Crateriforma conspicua: one gene and its partner. Each later gene encodes a partner of the first gene's protein in a complex. Links are inferred from orthologs where the notes say so. Each region holds a gene or a part of one and is shown in the gene's direction. Other genes may lie near its edges.

What was found.
Region 2: the proteins of Mal65_RS22250 (region 1) and accD are in contact, whole or in part, in a solved structure (PDB 8UXZ), measured with the Escherichia coli proteins. The link is inferred for Crateriforma conspicua from one-to-one orthologs.

What each region holds. Positions count from the first base shown.
Region 1 is NZ_CP036319.1:6,065,984-6,074,758, reverse strand. What follows is about bases 2,468-5,453. They hold Mal65_RS22250 (acetyl-CoA carboxylase carboxyltransferase subunit alpha), read left to right. Parts: upstream 2,468-3,467; coding sequence 3,468-4,439; downstream 4,440-5,453. Other genes in these bases: Mal65_RS22245 (CvpA family protein), read right to left, coding at 4,665-5,453; Mal65_RS22255 (serine/threonine-protein kinase), read left to right, coding at 2,527-3,471. Also shown: Mal65_RS22265 (argininosuccinate synthase), read left to right, coding at 1-1,032; Mal65_RS22260 (glycosyltransferase family 4 protein), read left to right, coding at 1,116-2,294; more of Mal65_RS22245, read right to left, coding at 5,454-5,792; Mal65_RS22240 (metal-dependent hydrolase), read left to right, coding at 6,047-6,793; dtd (D-aminoacyl-tRNA deacylase), read right to left, coding at 6,814-7,254; Mal65_RS22230 (DUF1559 family PulG-like putative transporter), read left to right, coding at 7,609-8,478. UniProt on the Escherichia coli protein: Component of the acetyl coenzyme A carboxylase (ACC) complex. First, biotin carboxylase catalyzes the carboxylation of biotin on its carrier protein (BCCP) and then the CO(2) group is transferred by the carboxyltransferase to acetyl-CoA to form malonyl-CoA.
Region 2 is NZ_CP036319.1:1,629,052-1,637,737, reverse strand. What follows is about bases 3,084-5,980. They hold accD (acetyl-CoA carboxylase, carboxyltransferase subunit beta), read left to right. Parts: upstream 3,084-4,077; coding sequence 4,078-4,884; downstream 4,885-5,980. Other genes in these bases: Mal65_RS05975 (hypothetical protein), read left to right, coding at 5,979-5,980; Mal65_RS05980 (serine/threonine protein kinase), read left to right, coding at 4,936-5,817; Mal65_RS05990 (MBL fold metallo-hydrolase), read right to left, coding at 3,084-3,766. Outside these bases: tuf (elongation factor Tu), read right to left, coding at 637-1,833; more of Mal65_RS05990, read right to left, coding at 2,927-3,083; more of Mal65_RS05975, read left to right, coding at 5,981-7,055; Mal65_RS05970 (hypothetical protein), read left to right, coding at 7,835-8,671; Mal65_RS05965 (hypothetical protein), read left to right, coding at 8,649-8,686.

The sequences.
Region 1 (8,775 bases):
GTTCGCGAAGAACTGTGTCGCGACTTCGCTTTCCCCGTGCTGGCATGGCAGGCCAAGTACGAACAGATCTATCTGCTGGGCACTTCCATCGCCCGTCCGCTGATCAGCAAGGTGTGTTTGGAAGTCGCTCGCGAAGTCGGGGCGACGGCGTTTGCCCACGGTGCCACCGGCAAGGGCAATGACCAATGTCGGTTCCAATTGGCCGCCGAAGCATTGGACCCGACGGTCAAGATCATCGCGCCATGGCGGATCAAGGAGTTCCGTGAACTGTTCCCCGGACGTACCGAATTGATCGACTACTGTGACGCGAAGAAGATTCCCGTCAAAGCGTCCGCCGCAAAGCCCTACAGCAGCGACGAAAACGTGCTGCACATCAGTTACGAAGCGGGCCAGTTGGAAGAATTGGATGTCAACGGTGTGGAGCTTGTCGATTTCGGCATGGGCGTCAGTCCACAAGAAGCACCGGATCAACCCGAGGAAGTCACGATCGGTTTCGAAGCCGGAGTCCCCACGACGCTCAACGGCAAACAAGTCAATGCACTGGAGATGGTCGAGTCGCTGAATACGATCGCCGGTCGCAACGGAGTCGGGCGGATCGACATGGTGGAAAACCGTTTCGTGGGCATGAAGAGTCGCGGCGTCTATGAATCGCCCGGCATGACCGTGCTGTACGACGCATTGATGTACATCGAGCAATTGACGATGGATCGCGATCTGATGCACCTGCGTGATCGCATGGCGCCCGAAGTCGCCGAAATGGTGTACTACGGGTTTTGGTACACACAAAAGATGGATGCATTGTTTGCGTTCATCCGTGACGCCCAAAAACACACGACCGGCGAAGTCACGTTGCAGTTGTACAAAGGCAACGTCATGGTGGCTTCGCGAACCAGCCCCAACAGCTTGTACGACGCGGAAATCGCGACCATGGAAGGCGGCGGATCTTACAACCAAGACGACGCCGAAGGCTTCTTGAACATTCAAGGACTGCCCAGTCGCGTTCAAGGCACGGTGACACCGCGAAAGTATTGATCGTGTTCGCGTTCAACGGAGGCCCCAGGCAGCGGACCGGGGCCCCGTTGAACGCTTCGTCGTCTTTGAACCGGGAAAAGTTTGTGCGCGTACTGCACGTCATCACGCGAATGATCATCGGCGGCGCGCAAGAAAACACGTTGCTGAACTGTTTGGACTTGGTTCAGCTGTATGGGGATGACGTGTTGCTGGTGACCGGACCCGCGCTGGGCCCCGAAGGCGATTTGATCAGTCAGGGACGAACCGGCGATTTGCCGGTGCGGATGATTGATTCGCTGCGACGAAACATTCATCCGTTGCGTGACGCCACCGCCGCCCGTCAATTGCGACAAGTGATTCGGCAATACAAACCGGATGTCGTTCACACCCACAGTGCCAAGGGCGGCATGCTGGGACGATGGGCGGGGTGGGCGGAAAAGGTGCCCGCCGTTGTGCACACCGTTCACGGTGCGCCATTTCACCCTTATCAGCCTGCCGCGTCGCGACGATTCTTCGCCGCGTGTGAACGCTGGGCGGCGAAGCGTTGCCACCGGTTGATCTCGGTGGCCGATGCGATGACCGATTTGATGGTCGACGCATGCGTCGCGCCACGTGAAAAGTTCATCACCATTCACAGCGGAATGAATGTGCAGCCGTTTTACGACGCTGATCAGCATCGCACGGAAATGCGGCGTCACTACGGCTTTGTCGATGAAGACATCGTCATCGGCAAGATCGCTCGACTGTTTCATTTGAAGGGCCATGCCGACCTGATCGAATCGGCCAAGGACGTTGTCGCCGCCAATGCACGGGTGAAATTCCTGTTGGTCGGAGATGGCATCTTGAAAGATTCCCTGCAGCGTCGCGTGGACGAACTCGGGCTGACGAAGCACTTTGTGTTCGCCGGATTGGTTCCACCGACCGACGTCCCACGTCAATTGAGCGCGATGGACGGCCTGGCACACACGTCGTACCGCGAAGGCCTGGCTCGAGCTTTGCCTCAAGCTTTGATCGCGGGCCGCCCGGTGGTTTCTTATGACGTCGATGGGGCCCGCGAAGTTTGCATCAGTGGCGAGACCGGATTTCTTGTTCCCCCCGGAGATATCGAAGCATTGACCCGCGCATTGATCGATTTAGCCGCCGACCCGCAGCAGCGACAAACGATGGGAAATGCCGGACGAAGCCGGTTCACCGATCAGTTCAAGCACGAAACCATGACCCGGCGGATCCGCGATCTGTACGAAGAATTACTGGCCGAATCGGGGGCCCACACCGGTTCCTGAAAGGGCAGGGCGGTGCGTCATCGACCAGGTGATTGGCGGCCAGCTTCGCGCGATCCGCAGCGTTGCCGCCATCGGCAGGGGTTCCCAGGCCGTCGAGGCCTCAGCGACAACCGCACGCCGTGCGGTTCGTGACGATTGAGGCCACCTTTCGGTCTACACCAATCTGCCGGTCGTCTACTATGATGAGAGCCCGCAAAACTTCTCTAACCCTCATCGGCCGCAAAGATTACGAATGTCAAAAACTCGCGACTTCCTGGGCCCCTATCGCCTGGCACGACTGATCCGGGCGGGCAGTACCAGCGAAGTTTGGGAAGCCATCGAGGAGCATGACCACAAGCGGTATGCGTTGAAAATTTTGAAACGCAGCATGCGGGAGAACAAAGGGGAGATCGCCGCGCTGAAGCACGAATTCAACGTCGCCAAAGATCTCAGCAGCGATCGCATCGTCAAAATGTACGAACACCGTGTCGAAAACGGGGTGCCGTTTCTGGTCATGGAATTGTTCAGCGAATTGAACATGAAGCAGGCTCTGCGACGCGGGCCAGAGTCTCTGGCGTTCATGTTGGACAAGATCATCATGCAGGCCGCCGAAGGCCTGTATTACATGCACACCAAGAATTGGATTCATCGCGATATCAAGCCGGACAATTATCTGGTCAGTCGCGAAGGCGTCACCAAGCTGATCGACTTCACGATCGCCGAGCAAAAGAAGTCCGGCATCGGCAAGTTGTTTCATCGCAGCGGCGGGACAGTGCAGGGCACTCGCAGTTACATGTCGCCGGAACAGATCCGCGGCAAGATCTGTGACGAACGCAGCGACGTCTATTCCTTCGGCTGTGTGTTGTACGAAGCGGTAACGGGAAAGCCGCCGTACACCGGCCAGACGCCGAACGACTTGCTCAGCAAACACCTCAACGCGTCCATCCCGAGTGCCGTCGCGCAGAACAACAACGTGACCAAAGAGTTTGCGGAGTTGGTCAAGAAGATGATGGCCAAGAAACCCGATCTACGACCCGAATCCATGTGGGAGTTCTTGAAGATCTTTCGATCACTGCAGATCTTCAAGAAACGTCCCAAGCCACCTGAAATCAGCGTCTTTGACGACATGCCGGGAATCCGCGGCAGCGAAGACTTGTTGATCAAAGGCAAGCCAAAGAACGAAGGTGATGAAGAATGAGCGCCGGCCCCGGTTTGGAATTTGAACAAGAGATCAACGATCTGGAAGAACGGATCGCTGCGATCGAACGCGCCACCGATCGGACCGGTGCCGATGATGACCAGTTGCGTCAATTGCGATTGGAATTGGTCCATCGCTTGAAGGAAGTCTACGGTTCGCTGGATGCATGGCAGACCGTCCAGATCGCACGGCACAAGAACCGTCCTTACACACGCGACTATTTGACCCTGGCGTTCGACGAGTTCGTTGAATTGCACGGCGACAAACACTTCGGTGATGACCGTGCGATGTTAAGCGGATTCGCGAAGCTGGATCGATTCAAGGTCATGGTCCTCGGTCACCAGAAAGGCCGCACGTACAAGGAACGTGCCGCCTGTCATTTCGGATGTGCCCACCCCGAAGGCTATCGAAAAGCCATGGTCAAAATGCGGCTGGCCGAAAAGTACCGCTTGCCGCTGATCTGTTTCATCGACACGCCCGGTGCCTATCCCGGCGTCGGTGCCGAAGAACGTGGGCAAGCTCAAGTGATTGCCGAAAGCATGTTCATGATGAGTCGGTTGAAAACGCCGGTCATCTGCATCGTCATCGGCGAAGGCGGCAGTGGCGGCGCCCTGGGGATCGGCGTCGGTGACCGTGTCGCCGTTTTGCAGCATGCTTACTACAGCGTGATCAGCCCCGAGGGTTGTGCGGGCATTTTGTGGAAAAGTCACGAACACGCGCCCAAAGCCGCCAACGCGCTGCGGTTCACCAGCAGCGATTTGGTTCGCCTGGGCGTCGTCGACGATGTCATCGAAGAACCGCTTGGCGGTGCCCATCGTGACCACCACCAAATGGCGTCGCGGCTGAAGACCTATCTGTCTCGCAAGTTGTCGGAATTGGAATCCGTTCCGGTCGATCAGTTGATCGAACAGCGGTACGAGAAGTTCCGCGCGATGGGCATCTTTGATGAGATTGCGGCGACCGCTTGATGGTCTGCGTTGTCGTTGTCTTGGGCGTGCATGGCCAGCCATCAGTCGGCTGGTCGATCCCAGGCGTTGACGCTGATGCGGCCTGAAAGCGGGGCGAATTTTAACCGCTCCGCAACGTCCGATAATGCCCCTTATGTTGTATTCGAGGTGCGGTTTTCCCCGTGTTTCAGGCGATTCGCCGATCCGCGGGTTCCTCACACTGGACCCTCGGCGATGCATGCCCCGCTAGCGTTGCCACGGCGGCACGGCGTTGTTCGGTCCCCCGTCATTCCATCCGCCGTTTTGCGGCGATGATGCGCCGCCGGGATTCGATCCGCCATGCGAAGAACCGTTCGTTCCGTAAGCCGAACCGTTGCCGGTTTGGCCTTGGTTGAACGAAGAAGACGGCTGAAAATTTTGGTACGCACGCTGTGCGTTTTGATACGTCTGCGATGCCGATTGGCGGACGTCTTGATACGCGTTTCCGGCTTGTCGATAGGCGTCTTGTGATTGGTCAATTTGGCGTCCCCAAGCGTCGACTTGCTGACGTGCCTGATCGAATCCTTGTTGAATGAACTGGTTGATCGGCGTCGCATTGGATTGGCCACCGGACCACGATGATGCCGATGCGGGGATCGCCGGTACGCCGCCGGGCGAAGATCCCGAACCCGATGCGAATCCGGAATTCCAGTTCTGCGTCGCGGGATTGTTTTCTGCCGAGTTACTCGACCACGGTGCCGACCATGGTTGGGATGGATTGGGTTGTGCCTGTTGGAACTGCTGGTCGAATTTGTCCAAAACCGGCTGAACGATTTCGTGCAATTCCGGTGGGATGATCGCTTGACTCTTGTCCAAGACGCGAGCGATGTAGCGACCGCTGTGGCTTGCGACGATGGACTCCCGGAGGCCCGGGCCCAACAGCGTGACCGCGAACAGCGTAATCAGCGTGCAGTACAAGGCACCTTTCAACAGACCGAACATGGCACCGATTTGCCGGTCAAATTCTTTCAGCCGCATGCGGTCGATCGTCCGGCTGATCATCCGGAACAACATCCAGATCACTAGCGACGTACCCACGTACAAAATCAGCATCGCAAGGAACCGATTCCACGGCGGATCGGCTTTGATGGATTCGCTAAAGGGTTCGCGAAACTGGTACGCGACGATGTAGCTGACGACGATCGATGCGATCGAAGCCAGCTGCCACGCAAAGCCTTTGATCGCGCCGAACAACGTGGCCCCGACCAAGACGACCAGCATCAGGATGTCGTAATTGTCCATTCCGCGAACGAGTTTGGGAGCAGGGCGTTTTGCTAGCAAAAAATGAAACACGACTTCGGTGTTCCATGACGCCGCGACGTTGGCCTCTGGCAAGCGACTTTCTTATACGCGATCGACCGGAGGCATCTGAAGACCAATCGCGGTGGCATTCGGCGGTGAATACTGGCTATGTAAGACGCGGGGAACTCCGCATGGCTGTTGTTGGTGATGGGAATCCAGCGATCGCCAAACTGACCGGCGTGTTGCCCGGGGCAAGGGCGACGCAATGATGCCCCGGTGCGACACACCGCGGACCGCCCTGCTCCGTCGATTCCAACCTTCACCCCTGCATTGAAACCCGACGCGTCGTGGCCGATTTCAAAACCCACATCACCGGAAGCACGCTGGTCGGCGTCGGCTATGGGTATTGGGGAATGGCGTCCCAGGGGATGTCGCTGGAATCGGCGATCATCGCAGGTGGTTTGTGCAGCGTCAGTGGGATGCTGCCCGATCTGGACAGTGATTCGGGAATCCCGCTGCGTGAAACAAGCATGTTCGCCGCGGCGATTGTGCCCGTCCTGATGATCGAACGCTTTCGCGACATGGGGTTGTCCAACGAAGCGATGGCATTGGGGGCGATGCTGGTTTACGTGACGATCCGATTCATCCTCGTGGAAGTCTTCAAACGCTACACGGTCCACCGCGGAATGTGGCATAGCATTCCGGCGGCTTTGGTTGCGGGACTTTCGGCTTATCTAGCGATGCCCTGCGCCAGCGAAGGGATCCGCGTTTACAAGTCGTTGGCCGTTTTCGTGGGCTTCATGGTGCACCTGATACTGGACGAAATTTGGAGCATCGATTTCCGACTCGGGCACTTCCGACTAAAAAAGTCGTTTGGAACCGCGCTCAAATTCTTCGGCAACAACTGGATCGCCAACGTGTCGGTGTACGCCAAGCTATTTCTGTTGGCTTATCTGGCGTGGGGCGACTACGGGATTTTGGATCGTCTGCGTCAACGCAATCGCATGCAAGAAACCGGGGCGGCCTATGAAACCTACATTGCCGATCCACAGCAGGAATTTCGGCAATGGGCCGATCGATTGCCTTGGCGATGATCCTGGCACCAATCGGAGAATCAACCTCGCTCCAAAATGAAAGTGACCGGTCCGTCATTGGTCAGTGCCACTTTCATGTCGGCCGCGAAGATGCCGGTCTCAGTCGGAACGCCCTGCCCGACCAACCGGTGAACGAAATGCTGGTACAGTTCATTCGCAATGGCGGGGTCTGCTGCGTCGGTAAATCCTGGGCGACGACCTTTTCGACAATCCCCCAGCAAGGTGAACTGACTGATCGCCAACGCCGATCCGCCGATATCCAGGATCGATTGATTCATCTTGCCGTCGCCATCATCAAAGATGCGAAGTTCGGCGCATTTTTTGGCCAGCCACTCGGCGTGTTCCGCTTGGTCCCCCTGCCCCACCCCGACAAGTATCATCAGGCCTGGGCCGCAGCGTCCCACGATCTTTCCGTCGACAGACACCGTCGCTTCGGTGACTCGCTGGATAACCAGACGCATGTTTCCGTTTCCAAATGACCAAAAAGGGCGATCACGTTCGTTGGGTTTGCGGCGACATTCATCGCGGACAAACCCCTCCAACCGTCTTCGACGACCCCGGGGAAAGATGACACTGGGGGACTGCGTCCGCAGCCAAAATGTCATCGATGGATTGCCGGGCTGAATCGCAGGCTGTTTGGGCCATGGATCTGATCCAGATGCCCCGCCTGTTTTACAATGGACCGTCGATACAAACTGACCGCAAGCCGCCTGATTCTTTGATCCGCATCGTCCATGGAATTCCTTTTCACCTGTCCGCACTGTGGGACGCGAACCGAAGTTGATCGGAAATTTAGCGGTGCGCAGGGGGCATGTGTGACATGTGGACGACCAATCACGATTCCCGATTTTGATAGCCCTGACGCATCGTCACTTCGATCAACTGCAAACGCCAACGACACGTTCCGGTGGCGAAGCACCATTGCCCGCAAGCCGCTTGCCATCTTTACCGCGGGGCTGGTCTTCCTGGGTTGCCTGGTCGCCATGCTGGTGGCGGTGGTGAGATTTGGTGGTGGAGCCGTTTCGACCATCCAGACGGCACAAAGCCGCGCGGTGTCGACTTCCAACCTAAAGCAGATTGCAAAAGCTTTGAATGCTTATGCCAATGACTATGGGCGTTATCCGCCGGCCTACACGGTCGGTCCGTCGGGGGCTCCACTGCATTCATGGAGAGTCTTGATATTGCCTTATCTCGGCGAAAATGAGCGATACGAATCCATACAGCTCGACCTGCCCTGGGACAACGCGGCCAACCGGCAGTGGACGAATGTGGTGCCCGACGTTTACAGCCATCCAAGGAATGAAGGGTTGCCGGGAACAACGCCCTATCAGGTTTTTCTAGGACCGCGAACGGTCTTTGCGCCCGGTCAGTCGATTTCGCCGAAAGATATCACCGATGGCCGTGCATCCACGTTGTTGGTCGCGGAGGTGCAGCCCGATGCTTTTACCAGAAGTTGGATGCAGCCGACCGACTTGGATTTTCGTCAGCAATGGAACCAGGGATACGGCGGCATGTCGGAAGAAATACGCGGTATGCATCCAGGTTCCATTCTGGTGACGACGGCAAACGGCCAGGTGCATCAATTGGATCTTCAGACTCCCGTTACAACCATTCAAGCGATGATCACACCTGACAGTGGTGATTCGGTGCCGGCGGGTACGCTGCGTCCGGTCGTCGCTCGATAAACCCGCTGGCGACCATTTCGGGATCGAGTGGCTTGGTGTGGCACACTGCGGCGATCGCTCGGGGTTCCAGTGGCAGTGTCGCCGATTTGCTGGTCCGAACGAGCCCTGGGGGACCGGTGACATGGGAGATGAACGCCCGCCCATCTTCAGCCGACAAAAGTTGACGCTGAATTGCCGTCGACATTTCGATCGGCGATCGTATTACAGTTAAGGTGTTCCTGCGGACGATCTGAAGCAGACAGTCCAGGACCGTCCTGGCCCGAGACATGCGGCCCCTACCCTACCCCGCCCCTTCGA
Region 2 (8,686 bases), 4.4 Mb from region 1 along the record:
CCTTGCTGACGACCAAAATCCTTGCTGACGACGAAAATGTTTCGACTTGGCGACGATTCTTGTGTGGCGACGAACGGTCAGGGTTTCGGCACTGGATGACACGAACCGATCGCGTCGTCCATCTTCGTAAATGTGATTGATGCTAGTGGTGGGCTCGCATGCGGGGTGCACCGCACGAACCCTGGTCCCGCATACCGCACGGACGAAAACCGGACCGGAACCATAACCGGACCGACCTTCGCATCGACGGGCTGCAAAAAACGCAGACCGCCAAGTCGGGCGACGGGTGGGCACCGAACGTCTGGAACCGAGGGAACAGACGCCGGCACGTATTAGCAGGGGCGGAGGGACTCGAACTCTCAACCGCTGGTTTTGGAAACCAGTGCTCTAACCAATTGAGCTACACCCCTGGGTGAATCCGATGGAATGCCAGCATTCCGCAGCAGATTCGATCGGCCGGTGGGCCGTTTGTTGGCGACGGTGCGTCCATTACTGGACCAACGCCCGCGTGCAATGCCAGGATTGCGGATCGCAAAAACCTTGAACGCCCATCGGATGTCGGGCGTCCAAGGTTAACCGTTGGATCAAGATTTCGGAAGCGCTACCGGGATCGGCCTTGTCTTCCGACGCCCCGATCTACTCGACGATCTTGGTCACGACACCACTACCGACGGTACGGCCGCCTTCGCGAATCGCGAAGCGTACACCGTCGTCCATGGCGATCGGCTTGTGCAATTCGACGGTGACCTTGACGTTGTCACCGGGCATGCACATTTCGGCGTCGACCAAGTTGGCCGTTCCGGTGACATCGGTCGTACGGAAGTAGAACTGCGGGCGGTAACCGCTGAAGAACGGGGTGTGACGTCCACCTTCGTCCTTGCTCAAGCAATAAACTTCGGCTTCGAACTTGGTGTGCGGGGTGATGCTGCCCGGCTTGGCCAAGACCTGACCACGCTGGATTTCTTCACGCTTCACACCACGCAGCAGGCACCCGACGTTGTCGCCGGCGCGGCCTTCTTCCATTTCCTTGCGGAACATTTCGACGCCGGTGCAGGTCGTCTTGGTGGGCTCTTCGGTCAGACCGATGATGCTGACTTCCTCGCCGACCTTAATTACGCCGCGTTCGATCCGGCCGGTAGCAACCGTACCACGACCTTCGATCGAGAAGACGTCTTCGATGGCCATCAGGAACGGCTTGTCTTCTTCGCGAGCCGGTTCCGGGATGAATTCATCCAGGGCGTCCATCAGTTCGCTGATGCACTTGCTGGCTTCCGGATCGTCGGGCTTGTTGTAAGCCGGCAGAGCCGAACCACGCACGACCGGGACATCGTCGCCGGGGAACTTGTACTTGGTCAGCAGTTCGCGGACTTCCAGTTCGACCAGTTCCAACAACTCTTCGTCGTCGACCAAGTCGCACTTGTTCAAGAACACCACGATGTAGGGCACGTCGACCTGACGGGCCAACAGCACGTGTTCCTTGGTTTGCGGCATCGGGCCGTCGGCGGCCGACACGACCAGGATGGCACCGTCCATTTGGGCGGCACCGGTGATCATGTTCTTGACGAAGTCGGCGTGGCCGGGGCAGTCAATGTGAGCGTAGTGACGCTTGTCGGTCTCGTATTCGACGTGAGCAACCGCGATGGTCACCGTCTTGGTCGCGTCACGAACGGTACCGCCCTTGGCGATATCCGAATAGCCTTTCGCTTCGGCCAAGCCCTTGGCGGCTTGGACGGCGAGAATGGCGCCAGTCGTCGTCGTTTTACCGTGGTCAATGTGGCCAATCGTCCCAACGTTAACGTGGGGTTTGGTCCTTTCGAATTTGTCCTTAGCCATTCTGGTTCACCTGCGATCACGATCGTTCACACCACTATCACCGCCGAGATACGCTCAGTGGTAATCCTCCCGAATGCTGTCCGTGTTCACACCCACGGGGTCGTCAGCAAACGTTCGGCCGTGCGAGACCGCTTTAATTCTGTCTATCTCTGTCGAAACGAAACAAAACGTACATCCGGCGACGGCGCGTCGACAGCGGCACCGGCCTATCAAAGCCAGTTCCGCCGTGACCCGGTCGGTCACCATCAAGAGCTGCTGATGGGATTTGAACCCATGACCTCATCCTTACCAAGGAGGCGCTCTACCCCTGAGCTACAGCAGCATGTTTCGGCGTTCGATGCACCGCCGCTCGCGCGACTCCGCCAACCCCCGCCCTGCAAACCGAACCGCCAAAGCAAATAACCTCGGACGTCCGGTGGGCGAATCGGCGGAACCGATCGATCGAAATACACCTGGGCCAAAGCGGGTGAAGGGAATCGAACCCTCGTATTCAGCTTGGAAGGCTGCTGCACTACCATTGTGCTACACCCGCGATTTGCAACCACAAGCCGGACAACCGGCCTGGGCCACTTGCCCCCGTCGCTGGGCATCAACCGGCATCGAAGAAATCGACACGACAGACGACGCAATCACCGACGGGCTCATTCAGTGGGGGCTGCAGGATTCGAACCTGCGTAGGCATAGCCAACGGATTTACAGTCCGTCTCCTTTAACCACTCGGACAAACCCCCGAATTGTTCAAATCGAATTGATTGTTTCTTCTCGGTTGCTACCCGTCTTAATCCGTATCTTTTCTGTTCTTGTTTCCAACGTCTTTTCTTTGGCCTACAACCAGCCAGAGCCGAATTGCACGCACGTTGCCGTGGCGCAAAGGCCGGGCCAGCGGCCACCAGCGTCTGTCGTTGTTGTAGAGCCAGCGGAGGGATTCGAACCCACGACCGGCTGATTACAAATCAGCTGCTCTGCCAACTGAGCTACGCTGGCCTTGTAGAAAGGGCAGAGTGTAGCGATCCGGCCCGAGGCGACAAGACGGAATTGGCCCCTGTGACTTCAATTCCGGTTGGTTTTTTGGGCGAATATTTCGCCCCCGGTTCTAGAACGACACTTTCAGACCGTCTTGGGCGATCATCAGTTCGCCATAAAACGTTTTCCGGATTTTCTCCGAGTCCACCGGATCGACACTTTCGTCCAGCGGGTTGATGTGGGTCAGCAGCAACCGTTGCGGACGAATCAATGCGGCCAGTTCGGCAATCCGGCTGGTCCAACTGTGTCCGGTTTTCTCGGCCCACTGGCGATGCGTGTCGCGAAAATAGCATTCGTGAACCATCAGATCCGGCACCGATGCGGCTGCCCCGGAACCCGCATTGGCCGCAATACCACCCGCTGTATCGGCGTCCCCACCGAACCAGGTGATGTCCTGTGGGTCGGTCAGCCCCGACGTGTCGGTGGCATAGACCAAACGCTTGGCCTGGCAAGATGCGACGGCCGGCCAGTCCAGCCGATAGGCGACCGAACCGCCGGGATGTGGCTGGCGACGCCAAGACACCGTCGCACCGGCGGCAGAAAATTCGGGGGTGTCGTCGATCGTCACCCACTGAACATCCAAGGGAGCGGGAAAAATCAAATCCGCGAACAGATGCGTCTGGATGGCGTCCAGCTTGGCCGCTTCACCGAAAACACGCACCTGATCCACCGGCCGTCCGGCGACGGAACGACAATGCAAAACATCCAGCAAGAAAGTCAGACCGGCGATGTGGTCCAAATGGGCGTGGCTGATCAAGATGTCCAGGTGATCCGTCTCGATCAATTCAGTCAGCCGAAACAGCCCCGTGCCGGCATCCAACACCAATCCACACTGGGGCACGCAGTAACAAGACGTATGCCGGGACCGGTTGGGGTGATACCCGGCGGTCCCCAGACAGTGAAAATCCATCGGCTTATCAGTCGCCCCAGCGAAATACCTAATTTGCAACACCGCCACGACGGCCCGGCCGAACGCGACCGACCAGTCTAGCATGCCCCGGAGCCGGTTCGACCTGACGCCGGCCCGACGAGGCCTGGTCCACGGTAGTCGCTGGCCGATGCCGGGGCGAAGCCCGATTTGCAGCAGCATTTTTGAAAATGCTTTGCTAAAGTGGCTGACTTGTCGATTCCCAACGATCCGTCCGAGTGTCCATGGCCACAGCGAGTCCGAATTTGTCTTCGACGCCCCGAACGCCTGACGCGTCCGTCGATCCGCCCAGCATGCCGCGAAAACGAGGCGTCCCGGAAGGCCTTTGGCTGAAGTGCCCGGGGTGCGGAGGATCGATCTATAAAAAGGAAATCCAACAACGGCAGAACGTCTGCCCGAAATGCGAACACCACTTCTATGTGTCCGCCAGCGAACGAATCGAACAAGTGCTGGACGAAGGCACGTTCGAGCCGATGAACGACCAAGTTCGATCGGTCGACCCGCTGCAATTCGCCGATCGCCGTCCCTATGCCGACCGGCTGGTCAGCGAACAGAAACGAACCGGGCTGTCCGATGCGGTGGTCACAGGCACGGGCATGGTCCGGGCACGACGCGTCGCGTTTGCCGTGACCGACAGCGCATTCATCATGGGCAGCATGGGCAGTGCGGTCGGCGAGCGACTGGCCCGCCTGGTCGAACACGCCACTGCCCACAACCTGCCCCTGATCATCGTCAGCGGTTCCGGTGGTGGTGCTCGAATGCACGAAGGCATCCTGTCTTTGATGCAGATGGCCAAGGTCACCGCGGCCCTGGCCAAGTACGACGAAGCCGGCGGGCTGTTTATCAGCGTCCTGACAAACCCAACGATGGGCGGCGTGGCGGCCAGCTTTGCGTCGCTGGGCGATTTGGTGTTCGCCGAACCCAAAGCGTTGATCGGATTCGCCGGGCCGCGAACGATCAAGGCGACGATCGGGATCGAACTTCCTGCGGGATTTCAGACCAGCGAATTCTTGCTGGAACACGGCTACGTCGACCGTATCGTCGAACGAAAGAACCTGAAAACGGAAATCGCGCGGGCGATCGACTACTGCGGCAAGTAGGCTGGCCGCGACTGATGATCCGAATCCATTCTTGGCACCAGAATCAACGCTATGGGTCTGTTTGATTCCATCCGGAACGCTTTCGGTTCCTCTCAAAAGCACCAGGTCATCGACGTCGACACCCGTTACGAACGGATGCGGACCAGTGCCGTGGGCACGATGAGTTCCTTCTACGTCGCCAAAGACCATAAAACCGATCGCTTGGTCGGCGTCAAATTGCTGGACATCGAAAAGCACGAGCAATTCGAGGCTCGGTTCAAGGGCCTGAAGAAGCCCGGCGAAGCCGAAATCGCTCTTTCGATGCACCATCCCAAGATCGTCGAAACGTATGAAGCCGGCGTCACGCCCAAGGGGCAACCGGTGATCATCATGGAGTACATCGAGGGGCCGAGCCTGCAACAGATCATTGTCAAAAAGCAGCGACATCTGATCGCCGGCATCGAAACGACGTTAATTCGTGACATGGCCGAATCGCTGAAATACGTCCACGACCAGGGATATATTCACCGAGACATCTGTCCGCGGAATTACATCTGCTTGCCCGACATGAGCGGGCTGAAGCTGATCGATTTTGGCTTGACGGTCCCCGCAACGCCGCCCTTCATGGCACCGGGAAACCGGACGGGGACGCCGTTGTACATGTCGCCAGAAATCGTGCGGCGTCGGCCGACGGATAAGCGGGTCGACATCTTTTCGCTGGGCGTGACGTGTTACTGTCTGTGCACAATGCAGCATCCCTGGCAGGGCGAAGTCGTCACAGGCAAAGCGGCACTGCAGCACGACACGACCGAACCCACACCGATCCTGGAACGGGCCCCCGACCTGGACCCCAAGCTGGCACGTCTGATCATGCACGCCTTGCAGCCCAGCGTCGAAAAGCGGGTCCAATCGATCGACCAATTCTTGGCCACCCTCCGCACCATCGCGGCCTGAAACTCCCACGAACAATACGCGCCCCCCAACTCCTCAATAGGGGCCACCCATATTTGTTTGTCTTTTCAGAGTCTCAAAAGGGGCCACCCAGATTTATTTGTCTTTTCCGCCGATGACGGGTACGATCAGTCGGTTCGACAGCCAGAATTGGGGATGGATTGATGCCACGAAAACCACGCTATGAAGTCGCGGACCCTGCTCAGGTGCAGGTCTTTCACGCGGTACAACGCTGCGTCCGCCGGGCGTTTTTGTGCGGTGAAGACCCGCTGACTGGCCGATCCTTTGAACACCGGCGACAGTGGATCCGGGACCGCCTGGAGTTCATGGCAAGCGTCTTCGGCATCGACTGCTTGACCTATTCGGTCATGAGCAACCACTTGCACTTGGTGCTTCGAAGTCGTCCGGACGTTGTCGCTGCATGGAGCGACCAGGAAGTGGCCGGTCGGTGGTTGCGGTTGTTTCCGGCTCGCCGGCGTCCGGATGGTTCAGCCGAACCGCCGACCGAGGCAGACATCGCGGCGCTGGTGAATCATCCGGAAGTTCTGGCCGAACGTCGACGACGACTGTCGGATGTCAGCTGGTGGATGCGGTGTGTTGCCGAGTTCATCGCCAGACGTGCCAACCGCGAAGACGAATGCACGGGCAGGTTTTGGGAGGGGCGATACCGGTTGCAAAACCTGCTTGACGAAGCCAGTTTGCTAGCCTGTGCGGCCTATGTGGATTTAAATCCGGTGCGTGCAGCGATTGCCGAAACACCAGAATCAAGTCCTTACACCGGAGCGAAAGATCGCATCGATGACCTGCCGCAGCAACCGAGTCGACTGCGGCCAAGCATGCATGAGTGGGAACGAAGTCGCCGGCGTCGCCACAGTGGATGGATGAGCCCGGTAGAGATCAATGAGGCGAAGGACCCGGTTGGTCCCTGTGTCGAGAAATCGGGGCGGCGGGCGAGTTCCAAAGGCTTCTTGGGGATATCGCTGGTTCGATACCTGGAATTGCTCGACTGGACCGGTCGGCAACTTCGGTCGGACAAACTGGGGTCAATACCGAAACACTTGGCTCCGATTCTATCCCGCATCGGCGTCGACACTCGGGGGTGGTGCGATGTGGTTCGCCGCTTCGGCCGCGTCTTCAAGCGTGCGGCGGGAACGCCAGAAAGCCTCGCACGTGAAGCCGTGCGGTGCGGCCAACACTGGATGTGTGCACCGGACAACCCACTGGGACTCTGTTCCGACTAGCGGCACGGCGCCGACCGGCCGCTGCCGAGCAGCAAGCGAAATCTGAATCCGCTCGATGTTGAGAGCGAGCGGTAACACTGCGCTCCCGGTCCGCTTCCAGAGCTTCGCCTAGGCTGTTTCATTGCTTCCAAGGGAGAAAATCCGGCATCCCGGTGGACCAGCCCCTCCAGCCAACCGCCCCCCCACGCCGACCGCAGCCCCTTTCAGGCCCCCCTACCGGAAAACGCCACGCAATGGCAGCCGCAGCATGACTGTGCTTCGTGTAATTAATGGGTGGCCCTTATTAAGCTCCCTCGATGTTGAGAGCGATCGGTAACACTGCGCTCCGGGTCCGCTTCCAGAGCTTCGCCTAGGCTGTTTCATTGCTTCCAAGGGAGAAAATCCGGCATCCCGGTGGACCAGCCCTTCCAGTCAACGGCTTCTACGACACCTCCGGCCCCCCCCTTCCAAGCCTTCGAACGAAAAACCGCTGCAAACTGGTGGCAAAGCGACAAACGTGATCGACAATATTTATGGGTGGTCCTATTTGAGAAGCGGCGTAGGGAGCCGGACCGTCGGCTGGGGGATACATGCCGCGACAACTGGTCTGTTCGGCAAAAACGGCCCGCGGCCGTTTCAAGCTAGGCAAGCTTGGCTTTTCGGGTTGAATTCGTTGACACGAAAATTTCGCCGTAATTATACTCCCTGTGGATGCACGGCCCCCGCAGCAATTGCGTGGCGGGCCGCCGATCAGTCTTTTCTGCCCCCACCGCCAATTCTTTGCTCGGAACCCATTCCTCATGAATCTTCTCGGGAAGGCGCTGACGTTCGCCGTGTTTGCCTTGAGCATTGTGTTCATGGTCGTCGGGCTTGCCGTCAACGCATCACACCGCAACTGGCGCGACGTCGTGCTGGGCCCTGGCGGCTTGAAACAGCAAATCGAAACCGTTGAAACCACCAACGATCAACTTCGCGATTCGGCTCAGCGAACCCAAGCGGCTCTAGACCGCGAACGCGCCGCCCGCCGCACCGCTCTGGCTGCCTTGCAGACTCAGCTGAACCAACTGCAACAGGAATTGGTCCAAAGTGCGGCCGACGTGGAAGCCCTACGTGCGGCCAATACGGAGCTGACCCAGTTGGACCGTTCTCGTGCGGCCGACTTGGAAGCCAAGACCGAAGAAATCACTCGACTGCGGGCCGCTCTGGTCAAGGAACGCGAGGACCGCGACACCCTGTTTGCCAAATCGCTCGAGCTGACCGACTTGCTGAACCGCGCCCGCGGCACCGTTCAAAACCAAAAGCAACGCAACGATCAGCTTCGCACCCAAGTCACCCGTCTGCAGGAAGTGGTCGAAGCCAAGGGCATTGACGTCAACGCACCGCTGGACGGCGCACCGCCGGAACGAAACGGTGTCGTCTTGGTCGTCAACCGGCCTCGCAAACAAGTCGAAGTCAGCATCGGCAGCGACGATGGCCTGCGTCAGGGACACCTGCTTGACGTGACACGAAACGGTTCGTTCGTCACCCGCCTGCGTGTCGGTTACACCGAACCGGATCGTGCCGTCGCCGAAATCTTGTCTGACTACAGCAACCGAACCATCCAGGAGGGCGACCGTGTCGACACTACCTACGAATGAGCCCCCACGGAAACA